DNA from 3 places in the Streptomyces sp. NBC_00557 genome. Region 1 is predicted to be linked to each of the others. Evidence: riboswitches for the same ligand, from Rfam matches in the RefSeq annotation. Region 1 holds a riboswitch; each other region holds the start of a gene.
The links. Region 1 has a riboswitch for cobalamin ahead of OG956_RS11590 (ribonucleoside-diphosphate reductase subunit alpha). Riboswitches for the same ligand answer to the same signal wherever they lie in the genome.

Region 1 (3,892 bases):
TCCGGCCGTACAGCTCACGGGCCGGCAGGGTCTTCTTCGCCAGACCCGCCTGCTCGGCCTTGCGGTAGGCGGCGTCGAACTCCTCTCCCCACAGGTCCACCAGCTCCGGCACGTCGGACGGGGAGAACAGCGACCACTGCGCGTCGGCCTCGACCCGGCGCATGAACTCGTCCGGGACCCAGTGCGCGAGGTTCAGGTTGTGCGTACGGCGGGCGTCCTCGCCGGTGTTGTCGCGCAGCTCCAGGAACTCCTCGATGTCGGAGTGCCAGGTCTCCAGATAGACCGCGGCGGCGCCCTTGCGCCGGCCGCCCTGGTTCACCGCCGCCACCGAGGCGTCCAGCGTCTTCAGGAACGGGACGATGCCGTTGGAGTGCCCGTTGGTGCCGCGGATCAGCGAACCGCGGCCGCGGATGCGGGAGTAGGACAGGCCGATGCCGCCGGCGTGCTTGGAGAGCCGGGCCACCTGGTGGTAGCGGTCGTAGATGGAGTCCAGCTCGTCCTTGGGCGAGTCCAGGAGGTAGCAGGACGACATCTGCGGGTGCCGCGTGCCGGAGTTGAAGAGCGTGGGGGAGGACGGGAGGTAGTCGAGGCGGCTCATGAGCCCGTAGAGCGCGGCGACTTCGTCCACCGAACGGGGGGTGTCGTCCTCGGCGAGGCCGGCGGCGACCCGCAGCATGAAGTGCTGGGGCGTCTCGACGACCTTGCGGGTGATCGGGTGCCGGAGCAGGTAGCGGCTGTGCAGGGTGCGCAGCCCGAAGTAGCCGAAGCGGTCGTCGGCCCGGCGGTCGATCAGCGCGTCGAGCCGCTCGGCGTGCAGCCGCACGAACGCGGCGGTCCGGTCGGCGATCAGGCCCTCGCGGTGCCCGACGGCCACCGACTCGGTGAAGGACGTCACGCCCTGCGAGGCGGCCTCGGCGCGGATGGACAGGGTCAGCAGCCGGGCGGCCAGCCGGGAGTAGGCGGGGTCCTCGGAGATGAGCCCGGCGGCGGCCTCCGTGGCCAGCTCGCGCAGCTCGGCCTCGTCGGCGCGGGCCGACCGGCCGCGCAGCGCGGCGGCGGCGACCCGGCCGGGGTCGGTGTCGGGGAGGTCGGCGGTCAGCCCGGTCAGGGTCCGCAGCAGCGCGGCGCCGGGACCGTCGGTCTCCTCGGCGGCCGGGATGCCGCTGTCTGAAGCCGGATCTGCTGGCGCGATGGTCACGTGGGGCTCTCTCCCTGCTCGGCACGGGGGCCTTCGCTTCAGGGCAGGGGGCAGCCACGAGCGCACACGGCGTCGCGTCCGCCGGCCCATTCCACGAGGCCCGGACGTCTGGGGGCACCCGGACCGGACGGCCGGGTGCGCTGCCGGCAGGTCCTCGGACTGACTCCTGGGCGCAGACGCGCACAAGTACACCGTTGCGGGACAGTTCCGGATTCGCACCGGATTCCCCTGCGGCGACAGCGAGCATGAGCATACATGTAGTGCCGGGCTGTCGCGTCACCCCCAGATGTTGTGTCGGGGCGGTGTCAGAGCGTCAACTCATAGGTGAGCAGCGTGATGTCGTCCAGCTCCGGGAGGGGCTTCCAGTCCCGCTCGGGTGTGCGGACGAAACCCAGGCGTTCGTAGATGCGGTGGGCGGCGCGCATGGTGCGCTGGGTGGACAGGACCACGGCCCGGCAGCCCTCGGCGGCGCGTGCGCGGTCGACGCAGGCCCGCACGAGGGCCTCGCCCGCCCCCTGGCCGCGGGCGGCCGCGGCGACGGCGAGCATCCGTATCTCGGCCTCTCCCGGACGGGCGATGTCGGCCATCGGACCGGGGGAGGGCACGAAGGTGACCCCGCCGAGGAGGGCGCCGTCGCGCACCGCCACGAGAACCTCGGCCGCTGCCGCGCGCCGTGCCACGTCTCTGAGTTCACCGAGGTAGGCGTCGCTCTCGCCGAAGTCCAGGAGACCGTCCTGGAGATAGGCCCGGGCGGTGATCTCGCCCAGGGCGGCGTACTCGTCGGGCACGGCCCGCCGGATCACGATGTCCATGGCACCGAGTGTGCCGGAGGGGTACGGCAAAGGGCCGCCGGAACGTCTCCGGCGGCCCCTGGTACGGCGGTCGTTCAGTGACCGGCGCCCGCGGTGGCGGGCGGCAGCTCCACCTGCACCCCCGGGTCGCCGGCGTCCGCCGTGTAGTCATCCGGGCTGGTCTCGTCCACGCCCTCGGGGGCCTTCGCGGCCTTGAGGACGACGGTCAGGACCACGGTGACCACGACGTTGAGGACGAACGCGGTGAGGCCGATGTAGCCGATCTCGCCGATGCCGGGGATCTCCTTGGCCGAGCCGCCGAAGTGCTTCTGGGTCGGGGAGGCGACCCCGTACGCGGCGAGCGTGCCGTACACCATGCCGACCGCCCAGCCGGCGAGCAGCGCCCAGCGGTGGAACCAGCGGGTGAACAGGCCGCCGACCAGGGCCGGGAAGGTCTGCAGGATCCAGATGCCGCCCAGCAGCTGGAAGTTGATCGCGACCGTCTTGTCCATGGTGAGGACGAAGACCAGCGCGCCCACCTTCACCAGCAGCGACACGATCTTGGAGACCTGCGCCTCCTGCTTCGGCGTGGCGTCCGGCTTGATGAAGTCCTTGTAGATGTTGCGGGTGAACAGGTTCGCCGCCGCGATCGACATGATCGCCGCCGGGACCAGCGCGCCGATGCCGATCGCCGCGAAGGCCACGCCCGCGAACCAGTCCGGGAACATGTCCTCGAACAGCTGCGGGATCGCCAGCTGCCCGTTGGTGACCTTCACGCCGGCCGCGATCGCCATGAAGCCCAGCAGGGCCAGCAGGCCGAGCATCAGGGAGTACAGCGGCAGGATCGTGGTGTTGCGGCGGATCACCTCACGGCTCCTGGAGGAGAGCGTCGCGGTGATCGAGTGCGGGTACATGAACAGCGCCAGGGCCGAGCCGAGGGCCAGCGTGGCGTAGGTCCACTGGCCGGCCTCCGGGGGCGTGAGCGCGCCGCGCGGCTTGCCCGTCGCCGGGTTGACCTGGCTGAACGCGTGCCCCGCCTTGGCGAAGACGTCGTCGAAACCGCCCAGCTTGATCGGGATGTAGATGATCGCCACCGCGATGACGATGTAGATCAGCGTGTCCTTGACGAACGCGATCAGGGCGGGGGCCCGCAGGCCCGACGAGTAGGTGTACGCCGCCAGCACACCGAAGGCGATCAGCAGCGGGAGGTCCTTCACGAACCAGTTCGTGGTGTCGCCGCCGCCCACGCCCATCACGTCCAGCACCGCCTGGATGCCCACGAGCTGCAGCGCGATGTACGGCATCGTCGCCAGGATGCCGGTCAGCGCCACGGCGAGCGACAGCCCCTTGGAGCCGAAGCGGCCGCGGACGAAGTCGGAGGTGGTGACGTAGCCGTGGCGGTGGCTGACCGACCACAGGCGCGGCAGGAACGTGAAGATCAGCGGGTACACCAGGATCGTGTACGGCACCGCGAAGAAGCCGGACGCGCCCGCCGCGTAGATCGCCGCCGGTACGGCGACGAAGGTGTACGCCGTGTACAGGTCGCCGCCGAGCAGGAACCAGGTGATCCAGGTGCCGAACGACCGTCCGCCCAGGCCCCATTCGTCCAGGGAGTGCTCGTTCTCGGCCTTGCGCCAGCGGGCGGCGAGGAAGCCCATGACCGTGACGGCCAGGAAGAAGAAGATGAAGACGCCGAGTGCGACGCCGTTGACACCGGTCTTCACTTCGCCTCACCGCCCGTCGCAGCTGCGGAGGAGTCCTGCGCGGCGCGGGAGCGCTGGTCGTGCTGCCACAGCTTGTACGCGGTCATGGTGAGCGCGGTGGAGATCAGCACCCAGGCCATCTGGTACCAGTAGAAGAACGGGATCCCGATGAAGGCGGGGTCCGTCTTGGCGTAGGAGCC
Region 2 (3,892 bases), 1.7 Mb from region 1:
GGCCGGGCCGGGCGCTGGAATCTGCGTCTGGGGCGTCCGCTCGCCGCGTCGGAGGAGGCCGGATAGCCGGCTCCGGCGGGGACGGCCTGGAGGCGGTGCGGCGGTGCGGTGGTGCCACGGCGAAGGGCCCCTCGGGCGGTTCCGAGGGGCCTTGGGCTGCTGGACCGGTCAGTGTGCGGCCGGAACCGCGTGCCCGCTGGTGGCCTTCGTCGGCCTGGGGTTCAGCAGCCGGTCGGCCAACTCGCCGAACGCGAGGCCGAATCCGGCCCACAGCGTGGTCTGGATCGCCAGTGCCGAGAGCCGGAACCGCCACAGCAGGGTGGCCGGGAAGTCCTTCGGTACCTCGTTGACGGCGGGCAGGAACTGGTAGGCCAGGCCGGTCACGACGGTGAACGCGGCCACCGCCACCACGGTCGCCCACCAGGTGCCCAGGCTCGGCGCGAGCCGCTTGCCCAGGATCGTGGCGGCGACCGCCAGCAGCACGCTGAGCAGCATCATCAGGAAGTACAGGGCGGTGCGCTTGCCGATGGTGCCGGGGTCGCCCACCGACGGCGGGTTGGCCGGATACTTCAGGAACGGCACCACGTACACGGCGAGCAGCGCGCACGCCGACAGCAGCAGTGCCGTGGCCCGCGGGCCGAAGCGGCCCACCCGTCCGAGGGCGAAGCAGAAGGCGAGCGCCGCGATGCCGCCGAACGCGACGCCGTAGACGAGGACGCCGGTGGCGAGGCCCGCGGTGGACTGCAGGGAGCGGGAGACGGTCTCCGTCTCGTGCTCGTGCGTGTGAGCGTGCTCGAAGCTGATCGCCTTGTCGACGTTCGGCTCACCGAGCACGTACGCCACGACCAGGGCGAGCACGCCGGCCGCGAGGCCGGCGAGCATGCCCCGTACGAGCAGGTTCCGTACGGTTGCGGAGTTCATGGGTGGGCGGTGTCCCCGGCGTCAGTGGCAGGGGAAGCCGAGCAGGTGACGGGCGTCGTGCACCCACTCGTGGACGTCCGTGCCGTTGAACACGGAGGTGGCGCCCTGCTCGGCGCCGACGAAGTAGAGCAGGATCAGCATGAGTACGCCGAAGAAGACCGCCCAGGGAGCTATCGCCTTCAGCGGCAGCTTGGCGGGTACGACGGGGGTGGTGGCTGTCGGCTGGGCGACGGTCTGCGCCATGGCAGGACCTCCTCTGGGAGTTCGCGTCCCATCTCGGTGGTGCACAGGACGACGGCCACGGGTCTGACTCACGGGTCCCTTACGGGGGTTCCGCATACAGTGGCGCGACCGTGCCGGATTCCCACCGGCTTCCGTTCCGCCGTCGTCGATATCGGACCGACCGTACCGCGTCACAGGCGCACGGCCAAGACCGCCTCCCCTTACGTGATCTTCCTCTCCCGCCGAACGGGAGCGGCGCCGGCGGCTACCCCTGTGCGGAGCGGGCCTGGATGCCGGGGCGGAACTTCGGGACGCGGAGGGTGATCTTCGTGCCCGCGCCGACGCCCGTCTCGATGACCAGGCCGTGGTCGTCGCCGTAGACCTGGCGCAGCCGGCGGTCGACGTTGCTCAGGCCGATGCCGGTGGCCGGGCCGGCGGTGCCGCGCAGGATGGCGCGCAGGCGTTCCGGTTCCATGCCGACGCCGTTGTCCTCGACGACGACGCGGGCCTCGGTGCCTTCGTCCTCGGCGGTGATCGTCACGCTCAATCGCTCCACGGGTCCCTCCAGGCCGTGTTTGAGGGCGTTCTCGACCAGGGGCTGCAGACAGAGGAAGGGCAGCGTCACGGGCAGCACCTCGGGAGCGATGCGCAGGGTCACCTTCAGGCGGCGGCCGAAGCGGGCGCGGGCGAGCTCCAGGTACTGCTCGATGGAGCGCAGTTCCTCGGCGAGGGTGGTGAAGTCGCCTTCGCGCCGGAAGGAGTAGCGGGTGAAGTCGGCGAACTCCTGCAGGAGTTCGCGGGCGCGCTCGGGGTCGGTGCGGACGAAGGACGCGATGCTGGCGAGGGAGTTGTAGATGAAGTGCGGGGAGATCTGCGCGCGCAGCGCCCGCACCTCGGCCTCGTGGGCGCGGGCGCGGACCCCGTCGAGAGCGGCGAGTTCCACGTCGGCGGAGAGCCGGCGGGCCGCTTCCTCGCCGGCGCGCACGAGAGCGGCCGACTCCTCGGCGGCGAACAGGGCGAGGGCGCCGGGGGCGCCTTCGCCGTCCGGGCCGTCGGCGGTGAGAGGCAGCAGGGCGCCCCAGCGCACGGGGCAGCGGGGATCGTCGCAGGACAGCGGGAAGGTACGGGCGCGGGGCGGGCGGGCGAGCAGCGCCGTGACCTCCGCGCGATGGTGGTCGCCGGCGCCGTCCCAGGCGAGCACGGAGGCGTCGTCGGTGAGCGCGAGGGCGGGCGTGCCGAGCAGCGGGCGCAGCCTGCGGGCGGACTTGCGGGCGGTGTCGGGGGTGAGCCCGGCGCGCAGGGGTGCCGCGGCGAGCGCCGCGCTGTGCAGGCCGTGGGCCAGGGCGCGGGCTCCCTCGCTGTCGGCGGAGTGCTCCTGCTGCCGGCGCGCCGCACCATGCCCGAGCGCGGCCCCGAGCACGAACAGCGCGAGCCCGGCCAGCACGAGCGCGGCGGTGCCGAGGACGGTCATGACCTGGGCGGGACCGGACCGGCGGGGCGGACGCAGGCGCCGGGCGCGCAGCGACTGCGCCGGCCCACCACGGCACGAGGCACACGGCCGCCCTCCCCCGGCCCCCGGTTCGCCCACGCCGTGAACGGCGTGCCGGTGCCGCGCGGTTGGTTCTCGTGGTCGCTGCGGTCCGGCAGAGCGTGGCCGGTGGCCGGTGCCGGGGGGCGGTGGGCGGTGTCGGTGGGTGGCACTGGGGCTCCTGGAGTCAGGGCGTCGCCGGTCCGGGGCGGGTGGGGGGCGGGGGTTCGGGGAGGTGGAGGCGGGACATGGTCGCGGCGGTGCCGGGCGGGACGCGGCCGCGGGTCGCCAGGGAGGTCAGCACCATCGCGGTGAAGCCCGCGGGGACGGACCACACCGCGGGCCAGGCGAGCAGCGTGTGCAGCCAGCCCGAGCGCGCGCCGCCGGCGATCGTGGCCGTCACGGCGGTGAACGCCGATCCCCCGCCGAGGAGCAGCCCGGCGATCGCGCCCGGCGGGGTCAGGCCGCGCCACCAGATGCCGAGGACGAGCAGCGGGCAGAAGGAGGACGCCGAGACGGCGAAGGCCAGGCCGACCGCGTCCGCCACGGGCAGGTCGCTGACCACGGCCGCGGCGGCGGTCGGCACCGCGATGGCGGGCAGCGTGGCGAGCCGGAAGTGGCGGACGCCGAGCGTGGGCAGGACGTCCTGGGCGAGGACGCCCGCGACCGACATGGTGAGCCCGGAGGCCGTGGAGAGGAACGCGGCGCACGCGCCACCCGCGACGAGCGCGCCGAGCAGGTCCCCGGCGACACCGCCGAGCAGCCGCTGCGGCAGGACGAGGACCGCGGCGTCGGTGTCGCCGGTCAGCAGCAGGTCGGGGGCGTACAGGCGGCCGAGCATGCCGTACAGGGGGATCAGGAGGTAGAACGCGCCGAGGAGGGCGAGCACGCTGACGGTGGTGCGGCGGGCGGCGCGGCCGTCGGGGTTGGTGTAGAAGCGGACGACGACGTGCGGCAGGCCCATGGTGCCGAGGAAGGTGGCGAGGATCAGCCCGTAGGTGGCGTACAGGCTGTGCTGTCCGCGGTCCGAGGACAGCGGTCTGGCCCAGCTGGAGGGCGCCGCCCGGCCGGGGCTGCCGTCGGGCAGGGGGACGCGGGCGCCGGCCGGGAAGCGCAGGGCCGTGTCCGCTCCGACACGGTGACGGCCCGCGCCGAGCCGCACGGAAGTCCCGTGCACCGTACGGCCGTCGACCGTCCCGGACGCGGTCACGCGGACCGGTT
Region 3 (3,892 bases), 3.6 Mb from region 1:
TCCGCCGGCCTGGCCATCGCGCTCGGCACCTACATCGGCGGCTGGCGGATCATCCGCACCATGGGCACGGGCCTGACCGAGCTGGAGCCGCGCCAGGGCTTCGCCGCCCAGACCAGCGCCGCCACCGCCATCCTCGCCTCCTCCCACCTGGGCTTCTCGCTGTCCACCACGCACGTCGTCTCCGGCTCGGTCATGGGCGCGGGCCTCGGCCGCAAGGGCGGGGTGGTCCGCTGGTCCACCGCGACCCGCATGGCCGTAGCCTGGGTGCTCACCCTCCCGGCCGCCGCGCTGGTCGGCGCGGGCGCCGAGACCGTCACGGCTCTCGGCGACTGGGGCACTGCGGTGGTCGCCGTCTTCCTCGTCGCCGCGAGCGCCGGGATCTGGAAGCTCTCCCGCCGCGAGGTCATCGACCACACCAACGTCGTGGACCCGTCCGCGGAGCCGGCCGGTGTGGTGACCACCGCCATCGCCGCCGTGACCCCGCCCCCGGCGGGCACGATCGGCGAGGACCTGACGGCCACCATCCCGGCCCCGGCCGCCGCCGAGCCCACGCCCGAGGCCGTCCCGCCGGCCGCCACCGTCTGACCCCGGCCACACCGGTACCCAAGGAAGCAACCCCATGAAGATCGACTGGTCGGCCCTCGGCTCCGTCTTCGGCGTCAGCCTCGCGTTCACGGTGGGCCTGGTCGCCCTGTTCACCCTCGGCGTCAACGGTCTGGCGCGGCGCGAGAAGGCCGCGGCGCAGGGCGGCTCCGCCGCCCTCGCGGTCACCGCCGCCTACGTCTGCTTCGCCGCGTGCGCGGCGGCGGTGGCGTACGGCATCGTCCTCATCGTCTCCAAGTCCTGACCGTCATCGTCTCCACGTCCTGACCGGAGTCGTCTCCGCGTCCTGGCCGAGCCGCACGCATCGGGCATCCCGAAGGCTCCCCTCCGCCGCTGACGGAGGGGAGCCTTCGCCGTGCCCAGCCGTCACGGGCGTCCCGCAGTGTGGGGATCGGCACACTCTCCCCGCGCAGGTCAACGGCAAGTTGACGGCCGTTCCGGGCCCGTGGTGGACTGCCCAGGCCATGTACGGCGGCAAGAGAGGAAGCCGGTGCGAATCCGGCGCGGTCCCGCCACTGTCACCGGGGAAGAACCCGGGAGCCAGGAACTCTCACCGCCGAATCTCGTCGAACCAGGGCGCGGACACCCTGAGTGAGGACATCGATCGCCATGCCCGGCTGCCGAAGGACAAGGACCGCTACCAGGCCCGCACTTCACCCCACGGCCGGCTGAGCCGATGGGTGCCGATCGCACGTACGCGTACGGCGCCGCCGCCGGCCTTCTCGGAGACCTGCTCCTCGGCGATCCGCGCCGCGGGCATCCGGTCGCCGTGTTCGGGCGTGCGGCCGCTGCCGTGGACCGCGCGTTGTGGCACGACCACCGCGGCTGGGGCGCCCTGCACACCACCGTGTGCGCCGGTGGCGCCGTCGCACTCGGCACGCTGGCCGCACGCGTCGTACGCCCCTCCCCCGCCGCCTCCGTCGCGCTGACCGCCGCCGCCACCTGGGCGGTCGTCGGCGGCACCTCGCTCGCCCGCGAGGCCCGCGCGATCGGCCGCGCGCTGGAGTCCGGGGACGTCGAGGCGGCGCGGGCGCGGCTGCCGCATCTGTGCGGCCGGGACCCGCAGGCGCTGGACGCCGACGGAATCGCCCGGGCCGTGGTGGAGTCCGTCGCCGAGAACACCTCCGACGCCGTCGTGGGCGCCCTGGTGTGGGGGGCCGTGGCCGGGGTGCCGGGGCTGCTGGGCTTCCGGGCCGTCAACACCCTGGACGCGATGGTGGGTCACAGGTCCCCCCGCTACCGGCGCTACGGCTGGGCTTCCGCCCGCCTCGACGACGTGGCCGGCTGGCCGGGGGCGCGGCTGACCGCCGTCCTCGCCGCCGTCGCCGGCCCCGACCCGCGCGGCGCCCTGCGCGCCTGGAAGGCCGACGCGGCCCGGCACCCGAGCCCCAACGCCGGCCCGGTGGAGGCGTCGTTCGCGGGCGCCCTCGGCGTCCGGCTGGGCGGAACCCTCTCCTACGGCGGCCGGATCGAGCACCGGCCGGTCCTCAACGGGGCCGCCGGGCGCGCCGTCCGGGTCACCGACATCGACCGGGCCGTACGGCTCTCGCGCCGCGTCGGCCTGCTCGCGCTCGGCGTCACCCTCGCCGCGCGCCGACTCGTGAAGGGACACACGGCATGACAGGGGGCGGGCTGCTGGTCGCCGGGACCACCTCCGACGCCGGGAAGAGCGTCGTGACGGCCGGGATCTGCCGGTGGCTGGTGCGTCAGGGCGTGAAGGTCGCGCCGTTCAAGGCGCAGAACATGTCGCTCAACTCCTTCGTGACCCGCGAGGGCGCGGAGATCGGCCGGGCGCAGGCCATGCAGGCCCAGGCCTGCCGGATCGAGCCGACCGCGCTGATGAACCCGGTGCTGCTCAAGCCGGGCGGCGAGCAGAGCAGCCAGGTGGTGCTGCTGGGCAGGCCGGTGGGCGAGCTGAGCGCGCGCGGCTACCACGGCGGGCGCCAGCAGCGGCTGCTCGGCACGGTGCTGGACTGCCTCGCCGAGTTGCGGGGCACGTATGACGCGGTGATCTGTGAGGGGGCGGGCAGCCCGGCCGAGATCAACCTGCGCCGGACCGACATCGTGAACATGGGGATCGCGCGGAACGCGCGGCTGCCCGTGCTGGTGGTCGGCGACATCGACCGCGGCGGCGTCTTCGCCTCCTTCTTCGGGACCGTGGCCCTGCTGTCGCGGGAGGACCAGGAGCTGGTCGCCGGGTTCCTGGTGAACAAGTTCCGGGGCGATGTCTCGCTGCTGGAGCCGGGGTTGGAGATGCTCAAGGGCCTCACCGGGCGTCGTGCGTACGGCGTGCTGCCGTTCCGGCACGGTCTCGGCATCGACGAGGAGGACGGCCTCAGGGTGTCGCTGCGCGGCACCGTCCGCGAGTCCGCCGTGGCTCCCCCGGTCGGCGAGGACGTGCTGCGCGTCGCCGTGTGCGCGATCCCGCTGATGTCCAACTTCACGGACGTGGACGCGCTGGCCGCCGAACCGGGCGTCGTGGTGCGGTTCGTGGACCGCCCGGAGGAGCTGGCCGACGCCGACCTGGCGGTGATCCCGGGCACCCGCGGGACCGTACGGGCGCTGCAGTGGCTGCGGGAGCGGGGGCTCGCTCAGGCCCTGGTGCGCAGGGCCGCGGAAGGACGCCCGGTCCTCGGCATCTGCGGCGGCTTCCAGATCCTCGGCGAGCACATCGAGGACGAGGTCGAGTCGCGGGCCGGCGCGGTCGACGGCCTCGGTGTGCTGCCCGTACGGGTGCGGTTCGCCCGCGAGAAGACCCTGACCCGGCCGGCCGGCGAGGCCCTCGGCGAGCGGGTCGAGGGATACGAGATCCACCACGGGGTGGCCACGGTCGACAGCGGGGAGCCCTTCCTCGACGGCTGCCGGGTCGGCCAGACCTGGGGCACCCACTGGCACGGTTCGCTGGAGTCGGACGGCTTCCGGCGGGCCTTCCTGCGCGAGGTGGCCGCCGCCGCGGGCCGCCGCTTCGTGCCCGCGCCGGACACCTCCTTCGCCGCGCTGCGCGAGGAGCAGCTCGACCGGCTCGGCGACCTGATCGAACAGCACGCGGACACGGACGCGCTGTGGCGGCTCATCGAGTCGGGCGCGCCGCAAGGACTGCCTTTCATCCCACCGGGAGCGCCTGCATGAGCACAGTGTTGTTGTTGTCGACCGCCGACACGGATCTGCTGGCGGCCCGGGCGTCCGGCGCGGACTACCGCATCGGCAACCCGACCCGGGTGGACGTCGGGCAGGAGCTGCCGGCGCTGCTCGACGGCGCCGACCTCGCCGTCGTACGGCTGCTGGGCGG

Region 2: linked by a shared signal. The riboswitch ahead of OG956_RS04195 (CbtB domain-containing protein) and the one ahead of OG956_RS11590 (ribonucleoside-diphosphate reductase subunit alpha) in region 1 are both predicted to bind cobalamin.
Region 3: linked by a shared signal. The riboswitch ahead of OG956_RS28270 (cobalamin biosynthesis protein) and the one ahead of OG956_RS11590 (ribonucleoside-diphosphate reductase subunit alpha) in region 1 are both predicted to bind cobalamin.

What each region holds. Positions count from the first base shown of each region.
Region 1 covers NZ_CP107796.1:2,795,422-2,799,313, reverse strand. Annotated here, with positions in the region: gene OG956_RS11590 (ribonucleoside-diphosphate reductase subunit alpha) at 1-1,198, opposite strand, end outside; cobalamin riboswitch at 1,327-1,451, opposite strand; gene OG956_RS11585 (GNAT family N-acetyltransferase) at 1,504-2,010, opposite strand; gene mctP (monocarboxylate uptake permease MctP) at 2,085-3,713, opposite strand; gene OG956_RS11575 (DUF3311 domain-containing protein) at 3,710-3,892, opposite strand, start outside.
Region 2 covers NZ_CP107796.1:1,090,304-1,094,195, forward strand. Annotated here, with positions in the region: gene OG956_RS04185 (histidine phosphatase family protein) at 1-66, shown strand, start outside; gene OG956_RS04190 (CbtA family protein) at 169-921, opposite strand; gene OG956_RS04195 (CbtB domain-containing protein) at 943-1,164, opposite strand; cobalamin riboswitch at 1,201-1,341, opposite strand; gene OG956_RS04200 (sensor histidine kinase) at 1,409-2,614, opposite strand; gene OG956_RS04205 (sodium/solute symporter) at 2,859-3,892, opposite strand, start outside.
Region 3 covers NZ_CP107796.1:6,436,179-6,440,070, reverse strand. Annotated here, with positions in the region: gene OG956_RS28280 (inorganic phosphate transporter) at 1-585, shown strand, start outside; gene OG956_RS28275 (hypothetical protein) at 620-847, shown strand; cobalamin riboswitch at 1,036-1,172, shown strand; gene OG956_RS28270 (cobalamin biosynthesis protein) at 1,280-2,224, shown strand; gene OG956_RS28265 (cobyric acid synthase) at 2,221-3,732, shown strand; gene cobN (cobaltochelatase subunit CobN) at 3,729-3,892, shown strand, end outside.